4 regions of the Levilactobacillus sp. genome follow, and region 2 is predicted to be linked to each of the others. Evidence: predicted binding sites of a transcription regulator. Region 2 holds the regulator's gene; each other region holds the start of a gene.
The links. The regulator Rex, encoded in region 2, represses fermentation and respiration genes when NADH is low (regulators of the CRP and FNR family bind a similar motif). The targets are predictions, from matches to a motif close to TTGTGAANTANTTCACAA.

Region 1: a site for Rex is predicted at 1,778-1,795, ahead of LKH74_RS06920 (NAD(P)-dependent alcohol dehydrogenase). Genes of this name have one in related genera too.
Region 3: a site for Rex is predicted at 1,908-1,925, ahead of LKH74_RS06685 (iron-containing alcohol dehydrogenase). Genes of this name have one in related genera too.
Region 4: a site for Rex is predicted at 1,483-1,500, ahead of LKH74_RS04670 (BMC domain-containing protein). Genes of this name have one in related genera too.

Annotation. Positions count from the first base shown of each region.
Region 1 covers NZ_JALCJA010000003.1:450,582-454,600, reverse strand. The annotation lists gene LKH74_RS06920 (NAD(P)-dependent alcohol dehydrogenase) at 621-1,745, opposite strand; gene aldA (aldehyde dehydrogenase) at 2,139-3,614, opposite strand; gene LKH74_RS06910 (hypothetical protein) at 3,820-4,019, shown strand, end outside.
Region 2 covers NZ_JALCJA010000005.1:91,323-95,341, forward strand. The annotation lists gene LKH74_RS09280 (ABC-F family ATP-binding cassette domain-containing protein) at 317-2,266, opposite strand; gene LKH74_RS09285 (redox-sensing transcriptional repressor Rex) at 2,570-3,208, shown strand.
Region 3 covers NZ_JALCJA010000003.1:401,726-405,744, reverse strand. The annotation lists gene LKH74_RS06690 (GyrI-like domain-containing protein) at 1-405, shown strand, start outside; gene LKH74_RS06685 (iron-containing alcohol dehydrogenase) at 699-1,871, opposite strand; gene LKH74_RS06680 (hypothetical protein) at 2,320-3,096, shown strand; gene LKH74_RS06675 (serine hydrolase) at 3,310-4,019, shown strand, end outside.
Region 4 covers NZ_JALCJA010000002.1:419,946-423,964, reverse strand. The annotation lists gene LKH74_RS04680 (propanediol/glycerol family dehydratase large subunit) at 1-167, opposite strand, end outside; gene pduB (propanediol utilization microcompartment protein PduB) at 195-911, opposite strand; gene LKH74_RS04670 (BMC domain-containing protein) at 1,030-1,308, opposite strand; gene LKH74_RS04665 (helix-turn-helix domain-containing protein) at 1,531-2,595, shown strand; gene LKH74_RS04660 (glucose 1-dehydrogenase) at 2,927-3,685, shown strand; gene LKH74_RS04655 (D-2-hydroxyacid dehydrogenase) at 3,856-4,019, shown strand, end outside.

The DNA.
Region 1 (4,019 bases), on a different contig from region 2:
CAAGGTTCCGCCTGCTCTGGGGAACACCTCCAGCCTGAGAAGCGGTCTTCCGGTTCGCTTGAAAGCCTGGCAAGGACCGCCAGTCTCTCAAGTCGTCCCGCGGTGTAGGCTGAGACAAAACCTCAGCCAACACCGCCGACACAGCTGGCTCCACCCTGGCTGCCTCCGGCAAGGTAGCGATTATCAGTAACACTGTGTTAATGAAAGACTAGTCGTCAATGAAGTTACATCTAGGGTTAAGACAACTGTTACTAACCCGCACTACCGTAGCCGAGAGTTCGCCAAATATGGGTTCAGCCGTGGGAGTTCCCTTAGTGACATGGTTCATGTCGCTTAGGGAACTGGCGTCTTTGAGACGCGATTTTCGGCTCAAAGCGAGGCGTCGAGACCGTTCTTTGGCTCGACCCGTCCGCCCCAGCGTTCCAACCCATATTTGGCGAACGGTAGGCGGCCAATTTGTATTGTGAGGCAGAAAACGACTATTTTTAACGCCATGAGTCGCATGACAACAATAGTTCCCGTTGATTTTCGTCTTTCAACCTTCAGCTCCCAAAAATTTGCCGCAAAAAAAGCACGATACCTCACAGGATACCGCGCTTTTTGGTTACACCCAAATTAAATTATTTGCCAGGAATGTAGCTGTCATCAATGACCAGAACTGGCTTGATGGTCTTCCCGGAAACGGAGTCGGCGTTGGCTTCGTTGATTTGACTGAACTTGTAGAACTTTTCAGTCTTGTCGAAGTCGAACATGCCCAGCTTGTAGAATTCGATCAAACGAGGGATGTCGATTTGTGGAACGGAGTCGCCCATGTTAACCCCGATGACACTCTTATCGTTGACACACAGGTCGTTCCAAGTGTCGAGGTCGATGTGTTGGTCGGTAACAGCGATGGCTGCGGAGACCCCACCTTGTGCTAAGGCTTGAATGGAGTTGGCAATCACGCTGGAAACACCGGTGGTATCAACCGCGTAGTTGACACCGAAGCCGCCAGTCAGGTCTTGCACGGCCTTGACCACGTCATCGACCTTCTTACTGTTGATGACGTCGGTAGCGCCGAGTTCCTTGGCTAATGCCAAACGAGAATCAACGATATCGATGGCGATGACCTTGGTGCAACCGGAGATCCGGCCGGCCATCATGGCAGCCAGCCCAACGGCACCGGTCCCAAAGACGGCGATGGTGTCACCAGGCTTGGGCTTCAAAGTGTTCAAAACGGTCCCGGAACCAGTGACATAGCCACAGCCCAGCGGTCCGAGCTTCCGTAAGTCTAAGTCCTTGTCGACCTTAACGGCGTTCCGTTCACGAACGACCGTGGTCGTGGTAAATGAACTTTGGTCGAACATGTCGGCAACCTTGTGGCCGTTTTCAGTGAAGTGAGCGGTCCCATCTGGACGAACCCCAGACAGGTTGTTGGCCGCGTAGTTTTCACATTGCGTTGGCTTGCCGGCCAGGCAGCTCTTGCAGTTCCCACAACCGTAGAAACTCAAGACAACGTGGTCGCCGGGCTTGAACTGGGTAACTTCTGGTCCAACCTTTTCGACGATCCCGGACCCTTCGTGACCTAACACGATTGGGTAATCAATGGTCGCAACCCCGGAACGCAGGGCTTCGTCAGAGTGACAGATCCCACTGGCAACCATGTGGACTTGGATATCATCCGCGCCCATGTCAGCCAGTTCAACGTCATCACGAATTTCAAAATCAGCATTTTGCTTATCAACAACTGCAGCTTGAATCTTCATAATTGGCACCTCGGTTTTAAAGTTATTTACACTTGATAATTATTACACAACTAGAGAGAAAAGCAAGCGCTTTCATGAAAACGATAGGTTTCGGTCTATCCTAACAAATCCTTGTCGTTACCGTCCTGGCGGTCATTGCCCACACCTGACCCCAGATTTAAAAATTGGTAACGTTTTATTTCACATGCATCGTTTGGTCAATCGAAAACGGGACCGTGACTAGCGCCACCGCCCCGTCTTTGTAGCGTTGAAATGACTGACATGGATGACCGCCCGCCGTTGCCCAAATGACGCTGGCGGGGCAGTCTGACTAGGGTTGTCCTTACACTTGCTTGCCAGACCTGCAGCGCAAGAGAATCCCTGGTGGCCGTAGGTGATCGTTTAGACTAAACCCTAGCCTTGGGTCTTTTCTGGGTGGCCTTGCAGGTAGATGACGTGGGTGTTGAGGAATTCTTCGATCCCGTGCTTCCCATCGTCGCCACCGATCCCGGATTCCTTCCAGCCGGAGTGAGAACCGTTCATGGCTTCGAAGTTGAAGCGGTTAATGTAAGTTTCACCGTCTTCGAGTTCGTTAGCGGCCCGCATGGCATTTTCAATGTTTTCGGTAAAGATGGAAGAGGTCAGGCCAAAGTCACTGTCGTTGGCCATGGCGATGGCGTCATCCAAGGTCTTGAAGGTCAAGACTGGCAGAACAGGGCCAAAGATCTCGTCTTGCACGATTTCGGAGTCTTGCTTGACGTTGGTGATGACGGTCGGTTCGTAGTAGAAGCCATTTTCAATCTTGATGGTGTGCCCACCGGTAGCTAACTTGCCGCCGGCCTTGACTGCGCGGTCGACCATGCCGGCAACCTTGTCCAAGGCGCCTTGGTTGATCAGCGGACCCATGCCGATGTCTTCGTGCTTCATGGGGTCACCGACCGTCACGGCAGCCATCTTGTCGGCCAATTTCTTGGTAAATTCGTCGGCGATGTCTTCTTGGACGTAGACCCGTTCACAGTTGTTGCAGAGTTGCCCGTTGTTGTCGACCCGCGAATCGATGATGGATTGAACGGCTAAGTCGATGTCAGCATCCTTGCAAACGATGGCCGGTGCCTTCCCACCTAATTCCAAGGAGACCTTGGCCATGTGGGTCGCAGCGGCTTCCATGACCCGCTTCCCGGAGTTGACGGAACCGGTCAAGCTGATAATGCCGATCTTCTTGTTGCGAGATAATTCGTCGCCGATGACGGAACCAGGACCGGTGATGATGTTGACGACCCCCTTAGGAATCCCCACCTTTTCCACGATCTTCGCAAATTCCAGTCCCAGGTTAGGCGTATCGGTACTTGGCTTCATAACGATGGTGTTCCCGGTAACCAAGGCTGGCCCCATCTTCCGCGCAATCAGGAAGAATGGGAAGTTCCACGGCAAAATGCCGGCGGCCACACCGATTGGTTGCTTGGCAATCATGATGTTTTCGTTAGGGTTATCGGATTGGAGAATTTCGCCTTCGTAGGTCCGTGAAGCGCTGGCCATGTAGTCGAAGTAGTCCGCGGAGAAGAGAATTTCGGTGGTCGCTAAGGACTTGATCTTGCCTTGTTCTTCTTGGAGCATTTCAATTAAGTGCTTAGAGTCCTTGCGAATTTCCGTGGCCACGTCGTGTAAATATTGGCCTCGGGTGGCAGCGGGGACCTTCTTCCAGGACTTTTGGGCTTCGTAAGCGGCGTCGATGGCCTCACGAGTTTCATCTAGCGTAGCGCTAGGTACCGTGGAGATGGGGGCACCGGTCGCGGGGTTCAAAACGGTAATCAGGTTTCCGGATGATGAATCTCTGAACTCACCATTGATATACATTTGATAGTGCTTTAAAGCTACTGAACTCTTGGACATAACGATAAGACTCCCTTCAACAGCAATGAAACAGACTAACTTGATCCGGTGAAATGATGAGGTCACGCGCCCGCGTATTTTCCCCCGGCAAAATACTGACACTACCGATTATCTCGTGGGTCATTCCTCAACTCTGTTATACCGCTTTTATTCGTTGCTATGTGAGTATCCTCACAAATAAAATAGTCGTTGACAGAGTGGCGGATTGAAATGGCCTGGGAGCGTAGGCGTCAAGTTTGTAAGGATACCTGACAACGTACTGGCGGATAAACGCCCAATAGCTGAGATTGGGCGTTGGCAGTGGGAAAGTGTCGTCTCAAGTTCCTGGTTGTATCTGGTCCTAAATGATGTTGAAGCGGTATTTCCTCAAATTCCATTTACCAATGACTTGCAGGAAAACACGAT
Region 2 (4,019 bases):
CGGTGTTACCTGGCGTTGTTTGCCAGGTTACAGCGCGGGACGACTTGAGAGACTGGCGGGTTTTGCCAGGCTTTCAAGCGAGCCGGAAGACCGCCCCTCAGGCTGGAGGCGTTCCCCATAGCAGGTGGAACCCTGGCTGACGCAGGTGCCTGGTTTCACCAATTTTAGGTGTCAGAACACCGTCATTACGGCAATCAGCGCGTTAAGTTTACTTTCAACCGTCAGTTTTAAACACAAAATCCCCCTGAGTCGGCAATCTAGCCGTTAACTCAGGGGGATTTAATTTTGGTTTCGTGATGCTTAACTGCACGCTTGTTTAATCAAAGTCTTCCAGTGCCAGACTCTTTTCGGTCCATTCCTCTTCAGTCGTGTCCAACTCGGTGGTGACGGCCGTCAGTTGTTCTTGGAGGTCGGCCAGTTTGTCGGCGTCGTTGAAGTTCTCGGGGGAACTCATGGCGGTCTCGACTGTGGTCTTCTGCGTTTCCAGCTCGCCCAGCTTGGTTTCTAGGGCGTCGACCTGGCGACTCAGCTTCCGCTTGGCCTTGGCCTGTTCCTTTTGTTGCTGATAGTCGACCTGCGTTTGCTTGGGCGTATCCACGGTCGGGTGGGCGGCCTCGGCTTCGGCGGCTTCCTTAGCCGCGTAGGCGTCCTGTTCGGCTTTCTTTTCGACATAATAATCGTAATTGCCGAGGTAGCGGGTCGTTCCGGTCGGGGCCAGCTCAACGACTTGGGTGGCCACTTGGTTGATGAAGTATCGGTCATGGGAAACGAACAGGATCGTGCCGTCAAATTCATTCAACGCGTTTTCCAGAACCTCACGACTATCGATGTCCAAGTGGTTCGTGGGTTCGTCTAGCATTAAGAAATTGTCATGGCGCAAGGCCAGCTTGGTTAACAGTAATCGGGCCCGTTCGCCCCCACTGAGGCTATGGACGGTCTTGTCCACGTCGGCTCCGGTAAACAGGAAGCTACCGAGAATCGAGCGAATATCGCCCTCAGGCGTCGTGGGGTGGTCGTCCCACAATTCGTGAAGCACGGTCTTTTTCTCGTGCAGTGTGGCTTGGTCCTGGTCGTAGTACCCCGTGTCGACGCCGGTCCCAAAGATGATTTGGCCCTGAATGGCGGGGATCCGGCCGAGAATCGTTTTCAACAGGGTGGACTTCCCAATCCCGTTGGGGCCAACAATGGCCACGGCCTGGTGTTTCTTGATGTCCAAATTGACGGGTGCGCAGAGGACCTGGTCGTCATACCCGACCGCGCCGTTGACCACGTCGAGCACGACGTTACCGCTTTGCCGGTGAGGCTTAAAGGTGAAGCGGGCGACCTTTTCATCGCCTTCAGGTTTGGCGATGCGGTCCATCTTTTCTAGCTGCTTCCGTCGGGCCTGGGCCCGTTTGGTGGTTGAAGCCCGGACGATGTTTTTGTTCACGAAGTCTTCCAGCTTGCTGATCTCGGTCTGTTGCTTGTCGTATTCCTTCCATTCCCGCTTGAGCCGTTCGGCCTTGGCATCGATGTAGTGCGAATAGTTGCCGGGGTAGTGATCCAATCCGCCGTGAGCCATGTCGTAAACGTCATTGACTACGTGGTCCAGGAAGTAGCGGTCATGGGAAACGACTAGAATGGCGCCAGAATAGCCCTGTAAATAGCCTTCCAACCAGGTGAGCGTTTCGACGTCCAAGTGGTTGGTTGGTTCATCGAGAATCAACAGGTCGGGCTTTTCCAGCAACAGTTTGGCCAAGGCCAGTTGGGTGCGTTGCCCACCGGAAAGTTCGTTGATGGGCTTGTCGTAGTATTCTTCGCCAAATTCAAAACCGTGGAGCACGCCACGAATTTCGGCCTGGTAGCCGTAGCCGTTGTGGTCGCTAAAGTCTTGTTGGAGCTGATCGTAGGTCGCACTGATCTGTTGGAACTGTTCGGTATCCGCAATCACGGCGGGATCACTCATCTGCTGTTCCAGTTCGTGGATGCGTTTTTCGGTGGCGCGGACCTCAGCGAAGACGTCGAGCATTTCGTTCCAGACGGTCTTGGACGAGGCCAGTCCGGCGTTTTGGGCTTGGTAGCCCATGGTCAGCCCCCGTTTGGTCGTAATCTGACCGACGTCCGGGGTGGTTTCGCCGGCAATCATTTTCAGTAGGGTGGACTTCCCAGCACCGTTGCGGCCAACTAGCGCCACGCGGCCATGCTCGGGGACGTCCATGGTTACATTTTCAAATAAGACGGTCGCCCCGAAACGCCGGGTAACCTGTTGGACTTGCAAAAGAATCACGGTATGACCTCCTTGATGGGGTATTCATTATTTTTAGGGTAATTGAGATATCTTGAAAATCTTTGGTTTACGCGGCAGTTTGGGTGCCTTTCAGTCAAAACCTCAGTAGGTCTATTTTAGCATATTCTGCAATTAGACCGAAATTCCTAAAGAATTGTGAAAAAGTATTGCAATTTCTTTCACAAGGCGGGCGGTTATGCTATAATTTGTAAGAAAGTAAATTTCACAATCAGATTGTCATTTAGAGAAATGGTTATTGCCAGACTGGCAGTGACCAGCAAGATTGATTAGGAGGTCTCGTTTTTGACAGAACAAAAGATTCCCCGCGCCACAGCTAAGCGGCTCCCCATTTACTACCGCTACTTGAATATCCTGTTGGACGCGGACAAGACGCGTGTTTCCTCGACTGAATTATCTGAGGCGGTCAAAGTTGACTCTGCCACCATTCGCCGAGACTTTTCGTACTTCGGTGCCCTGGGTAAGCGGGGGTACGGCTACGATGTTGAAAGTTTAATTAAATTCTTCAAGAAGATTCTGAACCAAGATCGGCTGACCAACGTGGCCTTAATCGGGGTCGGAAATTTGGGTCATGCCCTGTTGAACTTTAACTTCCACCAGGATGGCAACGTCCGGATCAGCGCCGCTTTTGACGTGAACGCCGACATTGCCAACACGATTCAAAGCGGTGTGCCAATTTATCCGATGACGGAATTGCGGACACAGCTGGAAGAACAACAGATTCAGGTCGCTATCTTAACGGTGCCGTCCGACGTCGCCCAATCCGTCACGGATGATGCCGTCGCCGGTGGGGTGAAGGGAATTTTGAACTTCACGCCATTGCGGGTCACGGTACCCAAGGACGTCCGGGTCCAAAACGTGGACTTGACCAACGAATTACAAACGTTGATTTACTTCTTGGAACACTACAACAGCAAAGAATAGAACGGGGTCGTAATCTTTTGGGGGATTACGACTTTTTGTTTACGCTTTGTGAAAACGCCACCAGAAAAGTCAGTTCGAGGACCGCTAAATGTCCTTCACAAATCAGACTTGTGAAAGTTCAGCTATAAACAACGGGCTAAACGGATTGGTGAGCAAGGAATCACTGGCCGCTTGCCGTTTAAAAAGAGTGTGACGACAGTTGCCTGTTGGCGCACTCTCGGCTACGGTAGTGCGTGCTAGTAACAGTTGCTTTAATCCCAGGTAGTAGCTACATTGACAACTAGTCTTTCATTAACACAGTGTTACTGATAACCGTCAACCTTGCCGGAGGCAGCCAGGGCGGAGCCGGCTGTGTCGGCGGTGTTACCTGGCGTTATTTGCCAGGTTACAGCGCGGGACGACTTGAGAGACTGGTGGTCTTGCCAGGCTTTCAAGCGAACCGGAAGACCGCTCCTCAGGCTGAAGGTGTTCCCCATAGCAGGCGGAACCCTGGCTGACGCAGGCGCCTGGTTTGACCAATTTTAGATATCGGAACACCGTCATTACGACAATCAGCACGTTAATTTCAGTTTCAACCTTCAGCCAGGTGATTACCAACCCGTCAGCCAGTCCAGCCGGATATTAGAAAAATCATAGAATGAAGGATTTCGCTTAGAGCCGCAAGGGCTAGGCGAACCGGGCCGTTAGCACTCTTCAAATTGTTTGCCAAATTCCTTGATTTTTAGAACGAAAAACCATATATTAGATATTGTGATTAGCACTTATGTTAGTCAAGTGCTAACAGTGCTAAAAAGTAAGTTTATTGGAGGGA
Region 3 (4,019 bases), on a different contig from region 2:
TTGGAGGGCGTTTGGACCACGACGGACGGCTCGCGTGGAGCCACACTCAACAAGGCGGCGCTCAAATACAAGATCATGTTGCGCCAACCGGACCGCCTGACCGCCGCGGACTTTGAAGCGGCGCGCGACCAGGTGTTGGCCAAGAAGACCAATCCGTATTTCGCGGACCTTCAGTGGGAAACGTACGCGGAGGGCACCGTCATCCAGGCGATTCATCATGGGCCGTTTGCCACGGAGACCGAAACGTTTGCCCAGCTCCAACAGGTCGTGGCTGAAAACGACCTGCAGGTGATCCCGACGATGGGGGAATACTGGCACCGCGAAATCTACCTGACCGATCCCCGCCGTACCGCACCAAAGAAGGCCAAGACGGTGTTGCGGTACCGGGTGCGGCCCCGGGATTAGGCGGCATACTGACACTTGCGATTGGTGAAACCGGTCGCTGGAGTGCCAACACCTCTCGCGCGAACGGTAAGGTGGCCAGTACCACAATTACCTAGAATACAAAAACATCCCCCCGAGCCGCGGCCCAGGGGGATGTTTGTCATACGCAATCAATCTTGTTTTGGGTGACGACTCAAAGGGGGTAACCAGTGAGTCGTTGATTTTACGGTTGGGCGGTTAACCCCAACCCTTGTGTTTGCAAGGAGTATCGCGAGTGGTTACGGGACTGGCCGCAATCGTCGCGCAAGTTGTCGTTATTTTGCGTCGTAAGCAGCTTGGAAGATCTTGATGATGTCTTCCTTAGTCCCCTTACGTGGGTTGGAGAAGGCGTTCCCATCCTTCAAGGCGTTTTCGGCCATCAGTTCGAAGTCTTCTGGCTTAGCACCGATTTCCTTGATGGAGTGTGGAATACCAACGTCTTCGGACAATTGCTTCATGGCCTTGATGGACAATTCAGCAGCGTCACGCGTAGACAAGCCATCGGTGTTTTCACCCATGATCTTAGCTAATTCAGCGAAGCGTTCTGGGCAAGCGATGATGTTGTATTCTTCAACGTAAGGCAACAGCAAAGCACAGCAAACACCATGAGGGGCATCGTATTGACCACCCAATTGGTGAGCCATGGCGTGAACGTAACCTAAGTTGGCGTTGTTGAAGGCCATCCCGGCTAACATTTCAGCTTCGACCATCTTGGTCCGCGCTTCCAGGTTGTGCCCATTGGCAACGGCTTCACGTAAGGAAGTTTCAATCAACTTGATGGCTTCGATACATTGTGAGTCGGTGATCGGGTTGTGGTCAACGGAAACGTATGGTTCAACGGATTGAACGAAGGCATCCATCCCAGTTGCGGCCGTTAAGCCCTTCGGCACGTCCAACATCAAGGTTGGGTCGTTGAAGGAAACCAGCGGAATGTTCCGCCATGAAACGACCACGAACTTCAAGTGAGTTTCTTCGTTCGTGATAACGGCGTGGCGAGTTAATTCTGAACCCGTCCCAGCAGTTGTGTTAACGGCAATCAATGGTGGCAAAGCCTTGTCCAGCGTTTCAATCCCGGCTAATTTGGTGATGTCGTCACCGTTCGTCAGGATAATGCCGGCACCTTTACCAGTATCATGAGCAGAGCCCCCACCAACAGTGATGATGGAGTCGGCGCCTGATTCTTCGTAAAGTTTCTTAACTTCTTTGATGTTCCGAATCTTAGGGTTCGGTTCAACGTTGTTGTAGACAACGTAGTCAACACCAGCAGCCTTTAAGGAGTCGAGCGTTTGTTCAACCGCACCGTCTTTCATTCCTTCAAGGAACTTATCCGTTACGATGACGGGCTTCTTCATCCCTAACATCTTCGCACGGTCACCAATCTTGCTAATTACGCCAGGGCCAAAAAAGTTGACGCTGGGCATAAGAAAATCATAACTACGTTCAGCCATTATACAAATGCCTTCTTTCGGAAGTTTTGAAAATCATTGGTACCAATTTCACAAAGCAATTATAACTAAAAAATTTACAGTTTGCAACTGGTTTCGAAAAAGAGTTGGTTAGTTGGGCGATAAAACCAGGCGGTATCGCTATTCTGATAGCATTCGCTGGGTTAAAAGAAAATTAATTTAGCGCTTACAAATTGGCTGTCGGGTTAATGAAAGGCTAAACAAATTGTTCTCATTTAAGTGTGATTTTACCCGGTCAGCGGGTGGGCCAGGAGGTTTCAGCCGGTCGTGAACCCCCTGCTGCAATTTTGCGCAACGACACCAAATGACGTTGGGGTAAAACTGTTTATTTATTTAGTTATATTGGTTGCTAGCCGTTGTAGTTGTTGACTAGTTGCCGTAAACTTGACCTTAGGATACATAGTAATCTTTTAAATGGAGGCGGAGTTAAATGATGACGCATACACACTGGCTGACCTTACTGGCAGTCGGATTGGCGGCCAGCGGTCTGGCGGGTTGTTCATCGAGTTTGAGTGGCCATCAGGTCAAGGATGCCCTCAAACAGGCGCAATCGAGCAAGAAGACCAGCGGCAAAACGGCTAAGGACGAGTCGATCATCAAGGCCGCACAGGAACTGAACGCTGACGGCAAATATAAAAAGTCTAATCAAAAATTGAGTACGATCAACCTGACCGATTTGAACAAAAAGGGCTTTGGCGCGCTCAAGACGGAATTTTTCAGCTTACAGAAGAGTAATGATAAGTTTTTGCTGAAGAAAAACCAGGGCAAGACCACGGGAACCAGTGGCACGACCAGCCAGGCTAGCGGGGGCACGACCACCACGACGCCGACCACGAATCATAGCTTTGATGGTTACAGCAAGTACACCGGCGACTATTACTTCTACAACGATGACGACGGCGACCGGCAACAAGAGACCCTGACGATTCACGGGGATGGGACCGTGGTTCAAAATAACAATGACGGTTCAGCCTTCCACGGAACGGCGACCATCAAGAACTCCAGCGCGACCGGCGTGCTGTCCTATGACGTGACGACCGGCACCAACGATACCAAGACCATCGACGCCAACGTTGAGATCGACGTGACCTGGAGCAATGGCGAGCACGAGGCCTACTACGGCTACACGTCGTACGATGATGATATTGTCTTGACCGATGGTAATTCCTACGATGGCGATTTAGTCAACGAAGTTTGGATGCAGTAATTCAGTAGAATAGGCAGATGAGGGTGAGCCAAAAGGCGATTAGCCGGCGAGCATTAAGGCTGCTAACCGAATAATCCCGGGCTGGGATTGTTGGGTTGTCGGGTTTAAGCGGCACCGGCTGCCGTTTGGCGCACGTTTCAGCTAGGTAAAGGTGACGCGAACGGGCCCGGGAGGTTTTTGTCCCGGGCTCATTTTTTGAGGAGGCAGAAGTTGATGAAATGGCGATGGTGGCTAATTTTTGGCCTGACAATCAGCGCGGGGATGGCCTTAGCGGGGTGTCAACGCCCAGTAGCAGCGCATCCCGCCACGCACACCACGGCGTCGTCGGCGGTGCGTCACTCGCAAACGCAGCGCTCAGCGACGTCGAGCAAAGCCCGCCACACCGCGGCTAAACCGAAATCAGCTCCAAGCCGGGTCCAGCTGCCCCTGCGGTCGATTGCCCAGCGGACCGTGGGCCGGTTGACCGGGCAAAATGCGGTCTATATCCAGACCACTGCTGGCCAAACACTGAGCTGGCACGATCGTTCGCAAAAAGCGGCCAGCGATATTAAGTTATTTATTCTAGCCACGGTCTATCGACAGGTGGCGGCGGGGACCTTTCAGCTAGCCACGCCGTATACGTTACGGGAAGCCGATAAGGTCGGTGGCACCGGTAATTTACAAGCCCAACCGGCGGGTACCCGCGTCACCAATCAAGCGTTGCTCAAGGCCATGATGACGGTGAGTGATAACACCGCCACCAATATCATCATTCGCGAAGTTGGTGGGCGGGCCGTAGTCAATCGCGAGATCCAGCGGCTGGGGGCGACCCAGACGCGGTTACGCCGGCTGATGATGGACCAAAAAGCCTTGGCAGCCGGGCGAGACAACGTGACCTCGGCGCGGGATTTAGGCCAATTATTAATGAAATTGTGGCACCATCA
Region 4 (4,019 bases), on a different contig from region 2:
TTTTTCCCATCCATTTCGACAATAACCCCATCTTGGACCTTAATACTCGGTTCAGGATCATTGGGGCTCTTCATCGCAACAAAGCCTTCTTCAGGCCATTCCTTAACAATGACATCCTTATTGATCGGCCGCTGTTCAAGCTTTTCGAATCTCTTTTGACGTTTCATTAAGTAATCCTCCTTAGAATAAAGTTTTTACTGAATGTAGGAGGGATAATCATTTACTGGTTTATCTCCCATTTGTCCTAATAACTCTAATCCACGTTCGCGACCGGCGATAATCGCCTGTCGAACGGCACCCGACTCACCGCTAATAGTCAATGTCCCTTCATTAGAGGGGCTACCATTATGACTCGGAGTGGCAACTGAAATAATTTTCACGCCCGCTGTTTTTAATGCTGTATCCGCCATTACGATACCCACAGCAGCAGGACAAGCGTTTAAAATGCCAAACGCTTTTCCTTCTTCAGCACCTAAAGCCTCTACCAAGCATCCGGCTGCTCGTGCGGTATATTGAAGTTCCACATAGCCAGCATCATTACCGTAAACATCACCGAAGTACCGGTGTAAGTTTTTAAATGTAACCTTGATTGCTTCACGAACATCAGATGGATCATAGCCACCAATTACAATCATGCAACCTTGGCCGCCTCCACCTTTAGTATCATTTGTCCATTCAACATCAATACATTCTGTATTTGTTGACTTGATCCCTTCATCCATCGAAAATAGTTGGGGGCCACCACCGGTACGATCACTCACGATACCAATAACTGAATACTTTTTCTTCACATGCATTTTTTCAAGGAGTAGCGGATCCACATTGGGAATGCATAACCCAATCGTATCCCCAGCCTTGTCTGCACCCACAAATTCTGGTGCTACGCTGGTGGAATTCAAAAAGTCAATCATGAGACTGCCTCCTAATAATTTGTAACAGGGAGTTTTCAGACATAACGTTTATTACTAAAAAGGTCCTTATTTGTCCTCCACTCAAACAAAATAAGAACCAATTTCACTAGATCATTCTTTATTCCTTACGTGGAAGAATCTTCTCAACGTCTGTGTGAGGACGTGGAATGACGTAGTTAGAAACAACTTCGCCAACATTTCCTGCTGCCTGAACGCCAGCATCTACAGCAGCCTTCACAGCACCAACATCACCACGAACCATGGCAGTTACAAGACCAGCTCCAATTTTTTGTTGGCCAATTAAACTAACATTTGCTGCTTTGACCATAGCATCCGCTGCTTCGATTGAAGGTACTAAACCTCTTGTTTCAATCATTCCAAGTGCTTCTTGTTCCATAAGGAAACCCTCCTAAAGTCAATACGCTTGAAAGCGCTTACTTTTTTGCTACACGGCTATTATATAACAAGTGATTCAAATTTTCCTGAACAGATTAGGATATATAATATGCAAGTTTACAAATATTCAGCTTAAATTATGACAATTATTTGCTTTAAAATTAAAAATATCTTATTGTGTAGATAGTAACAAAGCTAGTGATCAACGAAAGGAGATTTTCTTATGAATTTAAATTCACAAGAAAAGCAATACACCCAAATAAAACAAATTATATCTTTATTTTTTCAATTAACTAAAATTCGTATTGCTTTTATCGACCCTACGCTTCATGTAATAACCAGCGAGGGCCTTCTCGCTGATCCAACTAACTCAACCAACTACTTTGAAAAGAAAAAGAATTTGATTTTCTTTCCCATCGTGACTAATGATCGACTCAATGGCTTATTCCTTGCTGACAAGAGTGATATTACAGTCAATATGCTATCATTAAATCAAAAATCATTGGAAAGCGTCGCAAATGAGGTTTTGAGCACATATTATCAACGGGTCCTTATACTGTCCCCCCTAACTAAAGATGAAATTAATCAAAATCTACAATTATTTAATCTGCTCATCAACAATTCACATAACGCTACCCCTCTGGTACCGATTAAGAACAGTACATCTCCCATTACTGCCCGAAACAAAGGTGTTAATGACATTGACATTGCCTTAAATTATATAGATCAGAACATCACAAAAAAGCTTACCCTACTCACCGTGGCCAACAATGCTTACCTTTCTCCAGCTTATTTAAGCCGCCTATTCAAGGAAAATTTTAAGATCAATTTCTCTGACTACATTCGACTTAGAAAAATCACCTTAGCTCAAAACAAATTAATGACGACTACGCAATCTATTAATAGCATTGCAAATAACTTAGGATTTTCTAGGGCAAACTATTTTAATAAGGTTTTCAAAGAAACCACAAATCTCACTCCTTTACAATTCCGTAAACACTATAGCGGCTCTAAAAAAATTTACACAATCTATCGTGACTTGACTTGGAACGACAATATTTCTGTCTATGCAGCTTCAAAACGTTTCTTTCAACAGCAAGGAATCGATTTAAAAGAAAAAGATGTTAATGGTCGTCCATGTATTGTCGCGATTGAAGATCTTTCATCACTTGGAAACGCTAGCGGGTGGGTTTTTCTTGTTGATGGTATTCAACCTCCCATCTTCCCAAGTGAACTTTACGTCAAAGATAAAACTGTTATTCAGTGGATTTACATTCATATTTCCTAAATTGTCAGTTAATTGCACATTTTACCCGAATAATTATTCTTTCGGCCTAGTAACGTGAATAAATTCGCTAATTGATTGCAAGCAAATTCCATAACTAACGAAATAAATATCTCTTGCAAGTGAAGTTATGCACCTCAAAAATTTTTGACATTTTAACTTATTACTTTCCCCTTCTCCAAGGCTTTACGCAGTATTCAGGTCAATTTCTATCATAATTTCTTATAGTTACTTTACAGAAATGCCTGACATACCGGAAAAGAAAGCGCTTTACATACGATAATTGCATGCTATATAATACCTTTGTAACAAACTATAGAACGGAGGCTTTATAATGGGACGCTTGCAAGGTAAGGTTGCATTAGTAACCGGTGGTTCAAAGGGTATTGGAAAGGCTATTGTCGAACGCTTTGCTCAAGAAGGCGCAAAGGTTGTCTTCACTGCCATCGAAAAAGAAGCTGGTGACGTACTAGAAAAAGAGTTAATCCCTAATCGTCTAGTATTCATGCAACAAGATGTTTCCAAAAAGGATGACTGGGAACGCATTATCAAAGCTACAATCAATAAATTTGGTAAAATCAATATCATCGTCAATAATGCCGGAATTGGTGTCTTTTCTGATATTGAAAAAATGGATGAAAAGAACTGGAATTCCACGATCGGCGTTAACTTAACAGGTACCATGTGGGGTGTGAAATATGGTATTAAATCCATGAAGAACAACCATGAAAAGAACTCCATTATTAACCTTTGTTCTGTTGAAGGACTGATCGGTGATCCCGATTTACTTGCATATAATGCTTCTAAGGGTGGCGTTCGCCTTTTGACTAAATCGGCTGCTCTGCATTGCGCACGTGAGGGGTATGCTATTCGAATCAATTCGGTTCATCCTGGATACGTAAATACACCATTAGTTGAAAACCTCGAGAAGACTGATCCTAAGGTTAAAGATCATTTAGTTTCACTACATCCAATGGGGCGTCTGGCCGAACCGTCAGAAGTAGCAAACATGGCTCTTTTCTTAGCATCTGATGAATCCTCATTTAGCACTGGGTCAGAGTTCTTAGTTGACGGTGGTTACACGGCACAATAATCGATAATAGCTGTCATTAGAGTAATCTCAGCAAATTTAGAGAATTCCTTTCTTACTTGCTGAATGTCTTGCCCTTACCGATATCTTATTGATTTACAGTTAATATTTATACTTAAAATTGTTCACTTTCGATCCAATATCAAGTGAACAATGGAAATGAGGAATATTTAATGTCAGATATAAATGAAGATCTTATTAGAGAAGTCGTTAAACAAGTCCTTTCTGAATCAAAATCACAGGTTGATGAACCAGAAACTAAAAGCTTTAATTCAAATGGAAAGAAACGAATTTTCGCTTTTAGTATTCGTAAAGATGAAGAACCCTACGTTAAGGA